One region of the Bradyrhizobium sp. USDA 3364 genome, then DNA from elsewhere that is predicted to be linked to it. Evidence: predicted binding sites of a transcription regulator. Region 1 holds the regulator's gene; each other region holds the start of a gene.
The links. Region 1 encodes HrcA, which represses chaperone genes, less so after heat shock. Its sites were predicted from a motif close to GTTAGCACTCNCNNNNNGNGAGTGCTAAC; they were not measured.
Positions count from the first base shown of each region.

Region 1 (6,455 bases):
GGCGAGCCGCAGCCCCATCAGCAGGAATTCGTCGGCGCGCTCTTCGCTGTTGAGGCTGTCATCGGTGACGACGCCGTGACCGCGCTCCTCGACGTTCAGCAGCCAGGCCTCGGGCCGCCGCTCGGTCGCCGTCGCGTGCCTGATGCCATCGATGTCGAGCCGGCCATGCGCGCCGGGGCCGATGCCGGCATATTCTTCGCCGCGCCAGTACACCAGATTGTGCTTGCACTCCGCGCCGGCGCGGGCGTGGTTGGAGATCTCGTAGGCCGGCAATCCCTCGCGGGCGCAGACCTCCTGGGTCACGTCGTAGAGCGCGCGCGACGTCGCTTCATCCGGCGTCTGCAATTTGCCGGCGGCATGCAGCCCGAAGAACGGCGTGCCTTCCTCGATCGTGAGCTGATAGAGCGACAAATGCTCGGCTGCTTCCGAGATCGCCTGCTTCAATTCATCGGCCCACATTCGCGGCGTCTGGTCGGGGCGCGCATAAATCAGGTCGAACGAGTAGCGATCGAATGCCGAGCGCGCGATCGCCACCGCATCGAGCGCCTCGCGCGCGGTGTGCAGACGGCCCAATGCTTTCAGCGACGCGTCGTCCAGCGCCTGCACGCCGAGCGACACGCGGTTGACGCCGGCGGTGCGATAGCCGCGAAAGCGCGTCGCCTCGACGCTGGTCGGATTGGCCTCGAGCGTCACCTCGACGTCGCGCGCGACCTGCCAGTGCTTGCCGATCGCATCGAGCACGGCGCCGACGGTCTGTGGCTGCATCAGCGACGGCGTGCCGCCGCCGAGGAAGATCGAGGACACCTCGCGGCCCGGCACCCGCGCCGCGGTGGTCTCGATCTCGCGGGCGAAGGCGCGCACGAAGCGGTCCTCGTCGACGGGCGCATGCCGGACGTGGCTATTGAAATCGCAATACGGGCATTTCGACAGGCAGAACGGCCAGTGCACGTAGACGCCAAACGCCTCTCGTTGAGCGGCTTCTCGTTCAGCGTGGCTCAAGGCAGATCTCCGCGAGCTTCACGAAGGCGCGGGCGCGATGCGACAGGCCGAGCCCGAGCGGCGGCAGGCCGTGCTTCTCGATGCTGGTCATCTCGCCGAAGGTCCGCGTGTAACCGTCCGGCAGGAAGGCCGGATCATAGCCGAAGCCGGCGGTGCCGCGCGGCGGCCAGACCAGGGTTCCATCGGCGCGGGCCTCGACCTCCTCGAGATGATCGTCCGGCCAGGCCACGCATAGCGCGGAGACGAAATGCGCCTTGCGCTGCTCCGGCACGGTGGCGCCGCGCTCCTGCAGCAGCCGCTCGATCCGCGTCATCGCCGCCATGAAGTCCTTGCCCTCGCCGGCCCAGCGCGCGGAATAGATTCCGGGCGCGCCGTCGAGCGCATCGACCACGAGACCCGAATCGTCGGCGAAGGCCGGCAATCCCGTCGCCTTCGCCGCTGCGATCGCCTTGATCGCCGCATTGGTGCGAAAGCTGTCGCCGGTCTCTTCTGGCTCAGCCAGATCGAGCTCGCCGGCCGACACCGCCTCCACGCCATGCGGCGCCAGCAGTTCCCGCATCTCGGCAAGCTTGCCGGGATTATGGGTGGCGATGACGAGTCTTCCGGTGATTCGGCGATGCATGACCAATCAGACTACGCGACCGCGATCTTTTGCAAGTCGACCAGACGCGCGACACCTTTGCGCGCCAGCGCCATCAGCGCCAGGAATTCGTCTTGCGTGAACGGCGTCTTCTCGGCGGTGCCCTGTACCTCGATGATCCGGCCGTCGCCGGTCATGACGAAATTGGCATCGGTCTCGGCCTCGGAGTCCTCGGCATAGTCGAGATCGAGCACCGGCGTGCCCTGGTAGATGCCGCAGGAGATCGCCGCCACATTGTCGCGCAACACGTTGGTCTTCAGCATGTTGCGGGTCTTCATCCAGTTGATGCAGTCGGCCAGTGCCACCCATGCACCGGTGATCGAGGCGGTGCGGGTGCCGCCGTCGGCCTGGATGACGTCGCAATCGACCGTGATCTGGCGCTCGCCGAGCGCCTCGAGATCGACGGCCGCGCGCAGCGAGCGGCCGATCAGCCGCTGGATCTCGACCGTACGGCCGCCCTGCTTGCCGGCCGAGGCCTCGCGGCGGGTGCGTTCCAGGGTGGCGCGCGGCAGCATGCCGTATTCGGCGGTGACCCAGCCGCGGCCCTGGCCCTTCAGCCATGGCGGCAGCCGCTCTTCCAGCGTCGCGGTGACCAGCACATGGGTGTCGCCGAACTTCACCATGCAGGAACCCTCGGCATATTTGACGACGCCGCGTTCCAGCGACACGGGACGCAGTTCATCGGGTGCACGGCGGCTTGGCCGCATGAAATCCTCCAAAAATCCGACAGATATGGCTGGGCGTGCTTGTAGGAGGGGCAGGGGGCAGCGGCAAGGGTTTTGGCAAGGGTTTTGGCGAGGGTTTTCGGCCCCGGTATCAAGGGGTGAATGCCGCTTGTCACCGGCCCTCCGGATCGACAAATTAGGCGGTAATTGTGAGGGACTGGAGTGTGACTCATCACGATCCGATCGGCCTGATCGCCCCGCATGCCGGGCTCGCCCAGCTCAACGAGCGTTCGCGCGACATTTTTCGTCAAATCGTCGAAAGCTACCTCGCCACCGGCGAACCGGTCGGCTCGCGCAACATCTCGCGCCTGATCGCATTACCGCTGTCGCCGGCCTCGGTCCGCAATGTGATGTCGGATCTCGAGCAGCTCGGCTTGATCTATGCGCCGCACACCTCGGCCGGCCGATTGCCGACCGAGCTCGGCCTGCGTTTCTTCGTCGACGCCCTGATGCAGGTCGGCGACCTCACCGAGGCCGATCGTCAATCGATCCAGACCCAGCTTGCGGCCGTCGGCCGTGCGCAATCCGTCGAGGCGGCGCTCGGCGAGGCGTTGACGCGGCTATCGGGCTTGACCCGCGCCGCGGCTGTCGTGCTGACCCAAAAGTCGAATGCACGGCTGAAGCACATCGAATTCGTGCGGCTGGAGCCGGAAAAGGCGCTGGTCGTGCTGGTCGGCGAAGACGGTCAGGTCGAGAACCGCGTGCTGGCGCTGCCGCCGGGTGTTCCGTCCTCGGCCCTGACGGAAGCGACCAATTTCCTCAATGCGCGGATTCGCGGCCGGACGCTGGCCGAAGCACGGCTCGAGCTCGAGACGGCATTGACGCAAAACCGCGCCGAGCTCGATCAGCTCACGCAAAAGGTCGTCGCGGCCGGCATCGCGAGCTGGTCCGGCGGCGAGAACGAGGACCGCCAGCTGATCGTGCGCGGTCACGCCAACCTGCTCGAGGATCTCCATGCGCTCGACGATCTCGAGCGCATCAAGTCGCTGTTCGACGATCTCGAAACCAAGCGCGGCGTGATCGATCTGCTCGGCCGCGCCGAGCGTGGCGAAGGCGTGCGGATTTTCATCGGTTCGGAGAACAAGCTGTTCTCGCTGTCTGGTTCCTCCACCATCATCGCGCCCTATGGCGACGCCCAGGGCCGGATCGTCGGCGTGCTCGGCGTGATCGGGCCGACCCGGCTGAACTATGCGCGGGTGATCCCGACCGTTGACTATGCCGCGCGCATCGTCAGCAAGATGCTGGGCGGCTGACCGGAGCGGATTTCGCTTTCATTTGACGGGTTTCGTTCACCCAAGCCGGAGATCCCTCTGCCCGAAACCGGTATGTTGCGCTTGATTTTCGCCGCCTAAAGCACGATATCCCGGGCAGCCAATCCCCAAGATTTGAACCGACGCGAGTTTTCGAGAAGGCAAGCCATGACCGATCCGAACCGGGCCAATGACAACAGCGAGAATTCGGCGCCGACGGGTGAGCCCGTGGTCTCGAAGCCCTACATCATGCCTGACGATCCCGAGGCCGGATCGGCGGAGGCGCTGGCCAAGGAACTCGCCGAGGCGAAGGACCGGACGCTGCGCACGCTGGCCGAGATGGAGAACCTCCGGCAGCGCACCCGCCGCGAGGTGGCCGACGCCAAGACCTATGGCATCACCGGCTTTGCCCGCGACGTGCTCGATATCGCCGACAATCTGCAGCGCGCGCTCGACGCCGTGCCGGCCGAGACCAAGGAAGCCGCCGATCCCGGCCTGAAGGCGCTGCTCGAAGGCGTCGAGCTGACCGAGCGTTCGCTGCTCAACGCGCTGGAGAAGAACGGCGTCAAGAAGTTCGATCCGATCGGCGAGAAGTTCGATCCGAACTTCCAGCAGGCGATGTTCGAGGTGCCCGATGCGTCGGTGCCGTCCGGCACCGTGGTGCAGGTGGTGCAGGCCGGCTACATGATCGGCGAGCGCATCCTGCGTCCGGCGCTGGTCGGCGTCTCCAAGGGCGGCGCCAAGGCCGCTCCCTCTGCCGACATCACGGTCTGATCGGTCCAACTCCGGCTCTGAAGGTGTGAGCGCGCTGTCCTGGCTTCACGGCAGCGGCTTCTCATGTGCCTTCGGCCAGTAGGTGCCGAAATTCCAGAGATTTCCTTCCGGATCACGGCAGGCGAAATCACGGCTGCCATAGTCGGTGTTGCGCAGTTCCATCTCGATCTTTGCACCCGCAGCCCTCACCTTCGCATGCAGGGCGTCGGGATCGTCGACGGCGACGTAGATCGAATCGGTGCGGCGGCCGCTGAAGTCCCCGACGAGCTTGCCATAGGCATCGTCGCGTGCCTGCCCCAGCATCAGAATCGAGGAACCGTAGGCGAGCTCGGCATGGTGGATCACGCCGCCATCGCGATAGATCACGTGCTCGGTGAATCCGATCACCGTCTTGAGCCAGGCGGTCATCGCCTCGGCGTCGTTGCAGCGCAGGGTCGGGTAGATGCGGGGCGGTTCGATGTTGTGCGTCACGGTGACCTCGTTGGTTGATGACGTCACACTGCACGAGCCAACGCGGTCCCGGCTTGAAGGTTTGTTACCAGTCCGGCAGCCCGTCGTCGGCGTGAACCAGCCGGCGGTCGGTGAGCGCCTGGCGACGCGCCCAGGCGGTTGGCGGTTCGCCGGCGAATTCGACGAACTCGCGGGCAAGGTGGGCCTGGTCGGCATAGCCGCTGTCCGCCGCGATCCCTGCCCAGCCGGGCGCACACCCGCTCAGTGCCAGCCGGCTCGCCCGGTGAAACCGCATCATGCGCGCCAGCGATTTCGGCGCGAGGCCGAGCTCTGATCGAAACCGGCTGACCAGATGCTTGCGGCTCCAGCCGATCTCGTCGGCCAGTGCGGTGATGCTGACGGCACCAGCCGAGCGCGCCAGCCGTCGATAGGCGAACGCCACTTCTGGCGACGGCGTGTGGCGGGCGCGGCGGAGCACGAAGGCCTCGATCAGGTCGAAGCGGCGCTGCCAGCACGTCACCGCGCCGAGCTGCTGGCGCAGACGATGGCCATCATGGCCGAGCACATCGTCGAGTTCGACCATCTGTCCGACCAGGTCGGTCACGGCGCCGCCGAAGAAGCGGTAAGCGCCGAGCGGCGTGAAATCCACCTGCACGCAGGCAGCCTGGCCGTCGGACTCGATATAGACCGGCCCCGCATGCAGGCCGGCCGCAAAGCTCGATTGACGATCGGTCGCGCGCGGCTCGCGCGACAGCGCGATCAGGAATGGCGAGCCGAAGCTGATGATCAGCGGCACGATGAGCGGCGCGCTCTGCCGCTGCGCGAACCGGCCGGCCGCGGTCTCGCGATAACCGGTGATACGCACGATCAGGCCCGCCATCCGCGGCGAAGGCGGGCGCTGCGCGAGATCGAACGCAATGGGTGACGCGAACTCGGCCATGCGGATCTCGCGCGAGGCAGTGTGTCAGGCGATATCCGACGACTGGATGCGCTTGACGCCGGCCTTGGCCATGTCGTCCCAGGCCTTGGCGAGCGATCCCTGGGTGTCGATGCCGCGGCAGGCATCTTCCACCACATAGGTCTCGAAGCCGGCCTTGCGCGCATCGAGCGCGGTCCAGGCCACGCAGAAATCGGTGGCGAGCCCGGCCACGAAGACACGCTCGACGTTGCGCGCCTTCAGATAGGCGGCAAGCCCGGTGGTGGTCTTGCCGTCGGCCTCGGTGAAGGCGGAGTAGCTGTCGACGTCCTTGTGAAAACCCTTGCGGATGATCAGCTCGGCCTGCGGGATCGCGAGGTCCTTCGACAGCGAGGCGCCGTCGGTGCCCTGCACGCAGTGGTCGGGCCAAAGTACCTGCTTGCCATAGGCGAGATCGATGGTCTCGAACGGCTTCTTGCCGGAATGGGTCGAGGCGAACGAGACGTGTCCGGGCGTGTGCCAGTCCTGCGTCATCACCACATTGGCAAAGCTCTTGGCGATCCTGTTGATGACTGGCACCACCTGCTCGCCGTCCTTCACCGCAAGACTGCCGCCGGGCAGGAAGCAGTTCTGGACGTCGATCACGAGCAGCGCGCAGCCGTCGTCGGGCTTGATCGCAGCCGCCCGGAGGCTCCTTGGAA
Region 1 covers NZ_JBSRYG010000002.1:2,750,021-2,756,475, reverse strand. Annotated here, with positions in the region: gene hemW (radical SAM family heme chaperone HemW) at 1-999, opposite strand, end outside; gene rdgB (RdgB/HAM1 family non-canonical purine NTP pyrophosphatase) at 986-1,621, opposite strand; gene rph (ribonuclease PH) at 1,633-2,346, opposite strand; gene hrcA (heat-inducible transcriptional repressor HrcA) at 2,529-3,617, shown strand; gene grpE (nucleotide exchange factor GrpE) at 3,783-4,388, shown strand; gene ACVILL_RS12885 (VOC family protein) at 4,434-4,886, opposite strand; gene ACVILL_RS12880 (helix-turn-helix domain-containing protein) at 4,924-5,778, opposite strand; gene pncA (bifunctional nicotinamidase/pyrazinamidase) at 5,803-6,455, opposite strand, start outside.

Region 2 (6,455 bases), 1.9 Mb from region 1:
GTGCCGGCTATCCTTGTTTTCCACTGAAATGGGGGGCACTCTCCGACGTTCGACGCCCAGACCACCGCGCTGCTGCGCGCAGTTCTCGACGATGTCTGCCAAACCGTGTCGCGCTACGAAACCGGCCCCCGGACGCATGTTGCCGCAAAGATACTCGAAGCGGCAAGGCAGGGCCAAACGACGCCCGATAGCTTGATGCGGGTCGGCCGCAAGGCGCTCAGTGACGCCCCCACGATGTGGCGGTGAGGCGCTCCTCGGATTACTGAGACTCGAGAAGTCGCGCTGCGGGACTGACTCGTCCGCGCACGATCTATATTGCATGCGTAATCCGAAGCAAGCCGGCCACTGATTCCGACGCAACCCGGCCACCGATTCCGACGGAAGTCGGCCACCGATTCCGATCGAAGCCGGCCACCCTGTTGAGACCGGCCTGACGCTCTCGAAGACGGCGATCGAATCGCGGACCAGCCCCCCTTTGCGGCCGAGCAAGGGGAGGTCTGATGCCCGCCGAGAGAGCGCCGATGCGGAAGGTTCGAGAAGTTTTGAGACTGCGGCACGCCCTTGGCGTGAGCGAGCGGCAGATCGCCGTCACCGTCGGCATCAGCCGATCGACGGTTGGCGAGTATCTGCGGCGGGCTGCCGTGATCGGCATCACCTGGCCGGTGCCGGAAGGGATGGACGACGGCGAGCTCGAGCGCCGGCTGTTCACGCCGCCGACATTCGAGGAGAAGCCGGCGCGGCCGTTGCCCGACTGGACGGCGGTGCACCGGGAGCTGAAGCGGCGCAGCGTGACGCTGCTCTTGCTGTGGGAGGAATATCGCGCGGAGCACGCGGACGGCTATGGCTACAGCCGGTTCTGCGATCTCTACCGGAAATGGAGCGAGACGATCTCGCCGACCATGCGGCAGGCGCATGGGCCTGGAGAGAAGCTGTTCGTCGACTTCGCGGGCGACACGGTGCCGGTGTTCGACGCCGCTACCGGCGCGCAGCGGCTGGCCCATGTCTTTGTCGCCGTGCTGGGAGCATCCAACTACACCTTTGCCGAGGCGCGCTGGTCGGAGGGGTTGGCTGACTGGATTGCGGTGCACGTCAATGCTTTGCGGGCGATCGGCGGCGTGCCGAAGGCGATCGTCTGCGACAATCTGAAATCCGGCGTCACCGCCACCTGTCGCTATGAGCCGGGCATCAACCGCACCTACCAGGAGCTGGCCCAGCATTACGGCACCGCGATCCTGCCCACGCGTCCGCGCAAGCCGCGCGACAAGGCGAAGGTGGAAGTGGCGGTGCAAATCGTCCAGCGGTTTGTGCTGGCGAGGCTGCGGAACCAGCGCTTCTTCTCGCTTGACGAACTCAACGCGGCAATCCGCGAGGCGATCGCCGACCTCAACGCCAAGATCATGCGCAAGCTCGGCGTGAGCCGCAATGAGCTGTTCGCGCAGATCGACAAGCCGGCGCTCAAAGCCCTACCGCCGATGCCGTATCAGTATGCCGAGTGGAAGAAGTGCCGGGTCGCGCCCGACTATCACGTCGAGCTCGCCGGTCACTACTACTCGGTGCCCTCACGTCTGATCCGCGAAGAGCTCGAGGCGCGCATAACCGACAGGACGATCGAGATCCTGCACAAGGGCATCCGGGTGGCCAGCCACGCCCGCTCTGACGTGCCCCATCGCCACACCACGATCCCGGAGCACATGCCGAGCGCGCACCGGCGCTATGCCGAATGGACGCCGGCGCGGATCAAACGAGAAGCCGCCAAGATCGGCCCCGCCACGATCGCTCTCGTCGAGGCGATCATGAGAGCCAAGCCACACCCCGAGCAGGGCTTCCGGGCTTGTCTCGGCATTCTGCGGCTCGCACGCAGCTACGGCTCGGCCCGCATCGAGGCCGCCTGCCAGCGCGGCAACGACATCGGCGCGACCACCTACGGCTCGATCAAGTCGATCCTGCAGCACGGGCTCGATCGCGCCTACGCGAATGAACAGCCGCCGGACGGGCCACCAATCCGACACGGCAACATCCGCGGCACCGATTACTACCACTGAAGAAAGGAGAGACGATGTTGACACATCCCACTCACGAGCGCCTCGTCGCGCTCGGGCTCAATGGCATGGCGAAGGCCCTCGACGAACAGCAACGACAGCCTGACATCGCCGCGCTGGCCTTCGAGGAGCGCCTCGCGCTGCTCGTCGACCGCGAGGCGACCGAGCGCGAGAACAAGCGCCTGGTCGCCCGGTTGCGGTTCGCAAGCCTCCGGCAAAACGCCGTCGTCGAGGATATCGACATGAAGGCGCCGCGCGGACTCGACAAGCCGCTGTTCCAAAAGCTCGTCGCCGGCGAGTGGATCGACCGGCATCAAAACCTGCTCATCATCGGCCCGACCGGCGTCGGCAAGAGCTGGATTGCTTGCGCCTTGGGCCACAAGGCCTGCCGGGACAACCGCTCCGTGCTCTATCAACGGCTGCCGCGGCTGTTTGAGGCGCTCGCCCTCGCGCGGGGCGACGGCCGCCATGCTCGCCTCCTCAGGACCCTGGCGCGCGTGGAACTCCTGATCCTTGACGACTGGGGGCTTGCCTCGATGACGGCCGAGCAACAACGCGACCTGCTGGAGATGATGGAGGATCGCCATGGCCGCGGCTCAACCGTGGTGACAAGCCAGCTCCCGGTCGAGCATTGGCATGAACTCATCGGCAACCCAACCATTGCCGACGCCATCCTCGATCGCCTCGTGCACAACGCCCACAGGCTCACCCTCAAGGGCGAGAGCCTGCGCAAAGCCGCCGCCAAGCGTCAGACGCTTGACGACGAGGCCGCCAACTGACCTGATGACGACGTCGTCGCGAGAGCCCGCCTCGGCAGGCGGCCGGGATCATCGGAATCCCCGGCCGGCTTCCATCGGTACAGGCGGCCGGCTTCGCTCGGAATCCACGGCCGACTTCATCGGAATGCGCATATTGCAACCGCTGCGCGATGGCCTCGTTGCACTTGCCCTTTGCACGCCTACAGAAGGGCTAGGGAGCAGGGAAATGAACGACAACGCGCCTTCAGCGCGGACCGATCTGCAGGCGCTCAGGTTGATGCGGGCTTTTCTCCGAATACGTGATCAACGGAGCCGGACAGAACTCATCAAACAAGCCGAAAGCCTTGCGGCGAGCCGGAGGGCGCGTCTGGCTGGGCGGCCATGCAGACTTTGCTCGCTCGCGCCCCTCGGCCGGCCGTCCGCCTGCCAGGTTGAACTTCTGAAAGCATGGCTTCTGCGAGGCCAGACTCGATGCAGCAACGATCTGGCAAATCAATTTAGCGGGCCACGCCGCCGCCGGGTCTTGATTGGAGTTTTCGTTCGTCGAGTGCAACTCAATGGCAGCTCTTTAGGAATTGCCCGCCGCGCCTTTCTCAGGACTTGCTCTCGTCGACCGTTGGGTGAGCAATGGTCCGGGGTTCGACGTCCGCTGACATAGACTCGACTATCTCGATGACGCGTCGACGGTCGGCAGAAGTTCGCAGCGCACGAAAGGCTGTTAAGAGACGGAAGGTCTGTGCGACCTCGTCAGAGCTGTTCTTAGTCGACAAGGGTGCTCCATACTCGACTAAAGCTTAGATCGCCCGATCCCAAATGCAAACAGGGAGTTAATCGTAATAATGCGGACAGGACATGGATGAGGGCAGCCGCGGGAAATGTGACGTTGCGTCACTCGTTGGCCAAGCGGGGTTTTGATCACGTCGCGAGGCTCCGGAAGGTAAGGCGCCGCATCCTTCACCGCGAGCACGACTGGAGCAGGGGGTAGGCGGCGGCAGGTCGATGCGCGAAGGCTGGAACTCCGTCTCGCGCGAGCCGGCTGCCGATATCGTTCGGATATACGAAGCCGACGCGCGCCATGTACCGGGTCGCATTCGACGTGAGCTGCATTTTTCTGCCAGAGTCCCTTGCTCCCGCAAAAATCCTTTCCTATTTCAACTCGGCCCGTGATTAGCACTCGCGGGCATCGATTGCTAATACCCGAAAATCCTCAAATCGTGCAAATGCTTAGGAGGCCTGCATGAAATTCCGTCCGCTTCACGACCGCGTCGTGGTCAAGCGCATCGACGCCGAAGAGAAGACTGCTGGCGGCATCATCATTCCGGACAGTGCCAAGGAAAAGCCCTCGCAGGGCGAAGTCATCGCCGTCGGCCCGGGCGGCCGCGACGAGAGCGGCAAACTGACCCCGATCGACGTCAAGGTCGGCGACCGCGTCCTGTTCGGCAAGTGGTCGGGCACCGAGGTCAAGATCGACGGCGAAGACCTGCTGATCATGAAGGAAAGCGACATCATGGGCGTGCTCGACGTTCCCGCTTCCAAGAAGAAGGCCGCCTAACCAACCGCTAGCACCCTCACCCCTGAGGAGCGCCTGCCGGGCGCCTCGCCAAGGGTGGGACCAAGACAACTCAGGGAAACCAATATGTCAGCCAAAGAAGTCAAATTCGGCGTAGACGCACGCGACCGCATGTTGCGTGGTGTCGACATCCTCGCCAACGCAGTGAAGGTCACTCTCGGTCCGAAGGGCCGCAACGTGGTGCTCGACAAGTCGTTCGGTGCTCCCCGCATTACCAAGGACGGCGTCACCGTCGCCAAGGAGATCGAGCTCGACGACAAGTTCGAGAACATGGGCGCCCAGATGGTGCGCGAAGTCGCCTCCAAGTCCGCTGACGCGGCCGGCGACGGCACCACCACGGCGACCGTGCTTGCAGCCGCGATCGTCCGCGAGGGCGCCAAGTCGGTCGCCGCCGGCATGAACCCGATGGATCTGAAGCGTGGTATCGACCTCGCGGTCGAAGCCGTCGTTGCGGACCTCCAGAAGAACTCGAAGAAGGTCACCTCGAACGAGGAGATCGCCCAGGTCGGCACCATTTCGGCCAACGGCGATGCCGAGATCGGCAAGTTCCTCGCCGACGCCATGAAGAAGGTCGGCAACGAGGGCGTGATCACGGTCGAGGAAGCCAAGTCGCTCGAGACCGAACTCGACGTCGTCGAGGGCATGCAGTTCGACCGCGGCTACATCTCGCCCTACTTCGTCACCAACGCCGACAAGATGCGCGTCGAGATGGACGACGCCTACATCCTGATCAACGAGAAGAAGCTCTCCTCGCTGAACGAGCTGCTGCCGCTGCTCGAGGCCGTGGTGCAGACCGGCAAGCCGCTGGTGATCGTCGCTGAAGACGTCGAAGGCGAAGCGCTCGCCACCCTCGTCGTCAACCGCCTGCGTGGCGGCCTGAAGGTCGCGGCCGTCAAGGCTCCGGGCTTCGGCGATCGCCGCAAGGCCATGCTGCAGGACATCGCGATCCTGACCGGCGGCCAGGCCATCTCGGAAGACCTCGGCATCAAGCTCGAGAACGTCACGCTGCAGATGCTCGGTCGCGCCAAGAAGGTGATGATCGACAAGGAGAACACCACGATCGTCAACGGCGCCGGCAAGAAGGCCGACATCGAGGCGCGCGTGAGCCAGATCAAGGCGCAGATCGAGGAGACGACCTCGGACTACGACCGTGAGAAGCTGCAGGAGCGTCTCGCCAAGCTCGCGGGCGGCGTCGCGGTGATCCGCGTCGGCGGCGCGACCGAGGTCGAGGTGAAGGAGCGCAAGGATCGCGTTGATGACGCGATGCATGCGACCCGTGCGGCTGTCGAGGAAGGCATCGTCCCAGGCGGCGGCGTCGCTCTGCTCCGTGCCGCCGAACAGCTCAAGGGCCTGCGCACCAAGAACGACGACCAGAAGACCGGCGTCGAGATCGTGCGCAAGGCGCTGTCCGCGCCGGCCCGCCAGATCGCGATCAACGCCGGTGAAGACGGTTCCGTGATCGTCGGCAAGATCCTCGAGAAGGAACAGTACGCCTACGGCTTCGACTCGCAGACTGGCGAGTACGGCAACCTGGTGTCCAAGGGCATCATCGACCCGACCAAGGTCGTACGCACGGCGATCCAGAACGCCTCCTCCGTGGCGGCGCTGCTGATCACCACCGAGGCCATGGTCGCTGAGCTGCCGAAGAAAGCCGCAGCCGGCCCGGCCATGCCCCCGGGCGGCGGTATGGGCGGCATGGGAGGCATGGACTTCTGATCCAGCCGCATCGAAGAATACGAGAATTACAGAACCCCGGCACCAATGCCGGGGTTTTTCCTTGACGCCGTGTTCATGTCCCTTGTTATGCTGGTGCGCGTAGCCCGAGCCCCGAACTTCATGCGGAAGTTGAAAAAGGCCAGTGTCCTCCAGCCTCTCACTTACAGCGTAAGCTGAACTCTTCCGACAACAATGTTGCCTCCATATGTCGTCCGAACCGCGTCCCTCGATACCTCGGGTGCCACGTTGTCATCACCCGGAGGCACGAAATGATTGAGAACAAGTGTTTTAACGTTCGCCATCGCTGCGATGCAGCCCGCCGCATCCGCGCGGGTGTAATGGCCCTGAATACTGGCCTTTCTGAAGCTGCCA
Region 2 covers NZ_JBSRYG010000002.1:859,646-866,100, reverse strand. Annotated here, with positions in the region: gene istA (IS21 family transposase) at 522-2,042, shown strand; gene istB (IS21-like element helper ATPase IstB) at 2,057-2,818, shown strand; gene ACVILL_RS04230 (hypothetical protein) at 3,042-3,350, opposite strand; gene groES (co-chaperone GroES) at 4,035-4,349, shown strand; gene groL (chaperonin GroEL) at 4,434-6,083, shown strand.
Region 2: a site for HrcA is predicted at 3,964-3,992, ahead of groES (co-chaperone GroES). Genes of this name have one in related genera too.

Region 3 (6,455 bases), 5.5 Mb from region 1:
AAGCCGGGGAACCGGCGCTGCGGCGTCGCCGCGCGCGGATGCTCGGCTCGTCGACCCAGGCGTCCCCGGCAAACCAGGCGTGATCGGCGCGGCAGAATGGGCAAGAGGTGCGTGAGAAGAACACCGTACTGCGTCGAAAGCTCTCGCGATCGGTTTTGATTCCGGTGGAAATCGCGTGCCCGGTTTGCGGACATTTGACCATGACCATGCCCATGTGAGCCTCCCTCCCATAATGTCTTCTTGCTCTTGCAGAAAAAGCTCCGGCCGGTTGGATTGGCCTCAGGTCGGTGCGGGGTAGTTGGGGGCATCACGCACCTGCGGCGGTTGACGGAGCATCGGGCAGTGGGGGCTGCCTGCTCGTCACTGGGCTTCTTCCAACCGGCCAGATCCCTCCTCGAACGAATCCTCGACGTGAGTTGAACGCCGCTTCTTCGGGCGGCTCTCAAGCGCAAGCATTCTCCGCAACGCTTGTCCGCGTCGCGGGAGCTGACGCTCCGCGCTCAATTCAGATTTTTGAGTGAACTTCGATCCTGTCCCGAGCTTACTGTGCGGGACGATGCTGAGACTGTCGGTTCGGTTTGCGACTCTCGCCGACAATTTTTTCGAGAATGTCAACCCGAGCTAGCGTAGGTTTACGGGGAGTGCTGTGCATAAGTGAATGCTGCCGTGAGCGGCAGCGTGGCTTCTGCAGCGCGATGTCGCGCAGAACAGCTACGTTGAGCGCTCTGCAACAAGTGCTGCCCAAAACAAAACCCCGGCATCGCTGCCGGGGTTTTGCATTTCGTCGTCGCTGAGCGAGATCCCGGCTTTGCGGTGCACCGCTTCGCGCTGCACCGCGTCCGGGACGACTTCGTCGCTTAGAAGTCCATGCCGCCCATGCCGCCGCCCGGAGGCATCGCGGGGCCGCCGGCGTTCTTCTTCGGCAGCTCGGCAACCATCGCTTCCGTGGTGATCAGCAGCGCCGCAACCGAGGCAGCGTTCTGGATCGCGGTACGGACGACCTTGGTCGGGTCGATGATGCCCTTCTTGACGAGATCGGCATAGTCGCCGGTCTGGGAGTCGAAACCGTGATTGTAGGTCTTGTTCTCCAGGATCTTGCCGACGATCACCGAACCGTCTTCACCGGCGTTGATCGCGATCTGGCGAGCCGGAGCCGACAGCGCCTTGCGCACGATCTCGACGCCGGTCTTCTGGTCGTCGTTCTTGGTGCGCAAGCCCTTGAGCTGCTCGGAGGCACGGAGCAGGGCGACGCCGCCGCCCGGGACGATGCCTTCCTCGACAGCCGCGCGGGTCGCGTGCATCGCGTCATCAACGCGATCCTTGCGCTCCTTCACCTCGACTTCGGTCGCGCCGCCGACGCGGATCACCGCGACGCCGCCTGCGAGCTTGGCGAGACGCTCCTGCAGCTTCTCACGGTCGTAGTCCGAGGTGGTTTCCTCGATCTGCGCCTTGATCTGGGCCACGCGGGCGTCGATGTCGGCCTTCTTGCCGGCGCCGTTGACGATCGTGGTGTTTTCCTTGTCGATCATCACCTTCTTGGCGCGACCGAGCATCTGCAGCGTGACGTTCTCGAGCTTGATGCCGAGGTCTTCCGAGATGGCCTGGCCGCCGGTCAGGATCGCGATGTCCTGCAGCATGGCCTTGCGGCGATCGCCGAAGCCCGGAGCCTTGACGGCCGCGACCTTCAGGCCGCCACGCAGGCGGTTGACGACGAGGGTGGCGAGGGCTTCGCCCTCGACGTCCTCAGCGACGATGACCAGCGGCTTGCCGGTCTGCACCACGGCCTCGAGCAGCGGCAGCAGCTCGTTCAGCGAGGAGAGCTTCTTCTCGTTGATGAGGATGTAGGCGTCGTCCATTTCAACGCGCATCTTGTCGGCGTTGGTGACGAAGTAGGGCGAGATGTAGCCGCGGTCGAACTGCATGCCCTCGACGACGTCGAGCTCGGTCTCGAGCGACTTGGCTTCCTCGACCGTGATCACGCCCTCGTTGCCGACCTTCTTCATGGCGTCGGCGAGGAACTTGCCGATCTCGGCATCGCCGTTGGCCGAAATGGTGCCGACCTGGGCGATCTCCTCGTTCGAGGTGACCTTCTTCGAGTTCTTCTGGAGGTCCGCAACGACGGCTTCGACCGCGAGGTCGATACCGCGCTTCAGGTCCATCGGGTTCATGCCGGCGGCGACCGACTTGGCGCCTTCCTTCACGATCGCCTGGGCGAGCACGGTCGCCGTGGTGGTGCCGTCGCCGGCCGCGTCAGCGGACTTGGAGGCGACTTCGCGCACCATCTGGGCGCCCATGTTCTCGAACTTGTCCTCGAGCTCGATCTCCTTGGCGACGGTGACGCCGTCCTTGGTGATGCGGGGAGCGCCGAACGACTTCTCGAGCACCACGTTGCGGCCCTTCGGACCGAGCGTGACCTTCACCGCGTTGGCGAGAACGTCGACGCCGCGCAGCATCTTGTCGCGCGCCTCGACGGAGAATTTGACTTCTTTAGCTGCCATCTGAGTTTTTCCTTGAGAGATTTAACCTGGGAGGGAAAGAGGCGCTTAGGCCGCCTTCTTCTTGGAAGCGGGGACGTCGAGCACGCCCATGATGTCGCTTTCCTTCATGATCAGCAGGTCTTCGCCGTCGATCTTGACCTCGGTGCCCGACCACTTGCCGAACAGGACGCGGTCGCCGACCTTGACGTCGATCGGGATCAGCTTGCCAGCTTCATCGCGGCCGCCCGGGCCAACGGCGATGACTTCGCCCTGCGAGGGCTTTTCCTTGGCACTGTCCGGAATGATGATGCCGCCAGCAGTCTTCTCTTCGGCGTCGATACGCTTGACCACGACGCGGTCGTGAAGCGGACGGAATTTCATGCAGTCCTCCTAAACATTTGCAGATGCTGTAGATTTTTGGAGATTTAGCAGTCCAGCCAAGCGAGTGCCAGACTGGTTGGGCAGGAGATAGGCCAAGCCTTGGCGGCGGGCAAGTGCCTCTAGCAGAAAAATTGGCACTCGTAAGTGTCGCCTGCCAGAAGGATACCGGGATCATTTCGGCATCCTTAATACCGACCCGAGGGGCACCGCGGCTATTAGCAGATGCGGTAAGCTGCTGCCAACGCAAGAAATTTCAACAACCTATTAAACATTTAGGCTTGAGATTGGTTAGTCGCGTGCGTCACATTTCTCTCATGTGAGCGCATCCATTGCCGGTGGTCCGGCGGGGAGGTCGGCCACCACGTGAATGCGCTCCGTCACAGGAGGTTGGCATGGTCTCGCGAGTTGGTGGGGTTGTTTCCGACGATTTCAGGAAGCAGTTGCTGGGGTACGGGCTGACGACGGCGCAAATCCTCTATCGGATGCCGGATCACCCCTCGTTGCTGCAAACCTATGTCTGGCAGAACTACGACCTGTTTCCGAAATTTCCGGCGCTGCAGGATTTCCTCGCCTTCTGGCAGGAGAAGCTCGAGGGCCCGCTGTTCTCGGTGACGGTGGCGCATTCCAACCTGGTCAAGCCGGCCGAACTGCGCGCCGTCCACGGCGTGTTCCGGCTGCATTGACGCGAGTTAGGCGGCAGGGCGCGGTGCGCGCCTTTGCCCACCCTGCGGCGCGCGACTTGTGTTAGCCTCGCTCCGTCAGAGAAAGACGGGAGGCGAATAATGGCCAAGCAAAAGGCGGCATCAAGACCCGCAGCCAAGACCGCTGTGAAGAAGAAGTGGACCGGGCTCGGGGCCGGCGCCAAAAAATCTTCCGCGCGCAAGACCATCAAGTCCAAGGGCCGTGTCTCGGCGGCGAAGAAGATCGCGCCGAAAGCAACAAGCAAGGCACGGCCGAAGCAGCGCGTCGCCATCAGTCATCACCGCGAAGAGGACTTCAAGGCCGACGGCTTACGCGCCTACGCCAAATATCGCGACCTCGGCATCGCGGCCGCCTCGCATGGCCTCGCCCAGGCGCATGTCATCCGGCTGCAGGGACCGTGCAATCCGGATGAAGTGTCGAAGTTGCACTTCCACGACGTCGACTTCCAGATGGTCTATGTGCTCAAGGGCTGGGTGAAGACCTACATGGAAGGCGAGGGCGAGACGCTGATGCAGCAAGGCAGCGCCTGGACCCAGCCGCCGCGCATCCGGCACATGATCCTGGACTACTCCGACGACGTCGAACTGCTGGAGGTGATTCTGCCGGCCGAGTTCAAGACGGTGGAGTTGAAGGCGTAGGCTTTTCGCGGCCGTCATGGCCGGGCTTGACCCGGCCATCCATCCTGCTTCGAAAGATTCTCCTTGGCCGATGGATGCCCGGGTCATAGGCGAGCGGAAGCGACGCCGTCCTTCGGACGGCTTATGCCCGGGCATGACGACCTGGTCGAAATTACGTAGCCCGGATGCAGCGAAGCGAAATCCGGGGCTTCCATACGCGCGCCGAACCGTTCCGGATTGCGCTGCGCTGCATCCGGGCTACTGCGGCTACGGCTGCGTCAGCACCCCTACGATCGCGCCCATCAGGCACGTCGTCAGCGTGCCCGAGACGATCGACTTCAGCCCAAGCGCGTTGATCTCGTCGCGCCGCTCCGGCGCCATGATGCCGAGGCCACCGATCATGATGCCGAGGCTCGCGAAATTGGCAAAGCCGCACATCGCGTAGAGCATGATCAGCCGCGAGCGCGGATCGAGCGCGTCCGGCCCGAGCTTCGACAGGTCGACATAGGCGATCAGCTCGTTCAGCACGGTCTTGGTGCCCATCAGGCTTCCCGCCGTGATCGCCTGCGGCCAGGGCAGGCCCATCAGCCAGCACACCGGCGCCATGACATAGCCGAGCAGGCGCTGCAGCGAGATCTTCGCGCCGCCGACTTCCGGCAGCAGGCCGATGATCGCGTTCGCCAGATAGACCAGCGCGACCAGCACCAGCAGCATCGCGATGATGTTCATCAAGAGCTCGAGCCCCGCGGCGGTGCCCTTCACGATGGCGTCCATCGTCGACGACACCTGGATATCGGGATTGTCGAGCGATCCGCCGGTGCGCTTGTCCGACGTCTCCGGCACCATGATCAGGCTGACCAGGATCGCCGCCGGCGCGCCGAGCACCGAGGCGATGACGAAATGCGCGGGCGCGTCCGGGATCAGCGGCGCCAGCAGCGTGGCATAGAGCACCAGCACGGTGCCGGCGATCCCGGCCATGCCGCCGGTCATCACCAGAAACAATTCGCTGCGCGAGAGCTGCGCCAGATAAGGGCGGATGAACAGCGGCGCTTCCACCATGCCGAGGAAGATATTGGCCGCCGTCGAGAGCCCGACCGCGCCGCCGACGCCGAGCGTGCGCTCAAGGATCCAGGCCATGCCGCGCACGACCGGCGGCAGCACGCGCCAATAGAACAGCAGCGTCGTCAGCACGCTCATGACCAGCACGATCGGCAGCGCCTGGAAGGCGAGGATGAAGTCCGAGCCGGGCGCCTTGGGATCGAACGGCGCCGGGCCGCCGCCGACATAGCCGAACACGAAGGCGGTGCCGGCATGCGTCGCGGCGGCGATGGTGCCGACGGCGTCGTTGATCGCGCCGAAGGCCTGCGTCACCAGCGGCACCTTGATCAGCACCAGCGCGGTGACGACGGTGACCGCAAGCCCGATTGCCGCCTGCCGCAGCGAAACTTTTCGGCGATTCTCGCTCAACACCCAGGCGATCACGAGCAACGCCACCACGCCGAACGCCGATTGCAACTGCAGCATCACGCCCCCAAGAACCGTCGCAGGAATATGGGTGGGAGCCCCGCGCAACGCAATGCTGTTGCGCGTTCTCGTTCCCGGCATTGACAAGTTGCAGGCGCTCGGCCACGCAATCATCCATGTCCTCCGCCACGTCGGCCGGCGCCCGCGATCTGCTCGGCAACAGACCTTTCCTGTTCTTTCTGTCGTCGCGCAGCCTGTCGCGCTTTTCCAGCCAGATCGGCGCGGTTGCGATCGGCTGGCAGGTCTATGACCTGACCGGCAGCGCGTTCGACCTCGGCATGGTCGGCCTCGTGCAGTTCCTGCCGACGGCGCTCCTGGTGTTCGTCGCCGGCCACGCCGCCGACCGCTTCGAGCGCAAGCGCGTGGTGCAGGCCTGCCAGATCGCGGAGGCGCTGACCGCATTGTTCCTCGCCGGAAGCACATTCGCCGGCACCATCTCCGAGATCCAGATCTTCGTTGCGACCTTCGTGCTCGGCATCGCCGGCGCGTTCGAGAGCCCGGCGACCGCCGCGCTGTTGCCGCTGATCGCGCCGCAAGGCTCGTTGCAGAGGGCGACCGCAATCTCGAGCGGCGCGGCGCAGGTCGCGACCATCACCGGACCCGCGCTCGGCGGCTTCGCCTATGCGCTGATGCCGAGCGCGCCCTACGGCATCATGATGGTGTTCTGGCTGTTCGGCGCGCTGCTCACCGGCGGCATCGGCCGGTTGCAGCAGGCGGCGGCGACGAACGGCGCGGTGTCGGACGATCTGTTTGC
Region 3 covers NZ_JBSRYG010000002.1:8,204,662-8,211,116, reverse strand. Annotated here, with positions in the region: gene ACVILL_RS38810 (hypothetical protein) at 1-214, opposite strand, end outside; gene groL (chaperonin GroEL) at 858-2,498, opposite strand; gene groES (co-chaperone GroES) at 2,544-2,858, opposite strand; gene ACVILL_RS38795 (usg protein) at 3,251-3,541, shown strand; gene ACVILL_RS38790 (cupin) at 3,641-4,198, shown strand; gene ACVILL_RS38785 (NupC/NupG family nucleoside CNT transporter) at 4,445-5,701, opposite strand; gene ACVILL_RS38780 (MFS transporter) at 5,818-6,455, shown strand, end outside.
Region 3: a site for HrcA is predicted at 2,902-2,930, ahead of groES (co-chaperone GroES). Genes of this name have one in related genera too.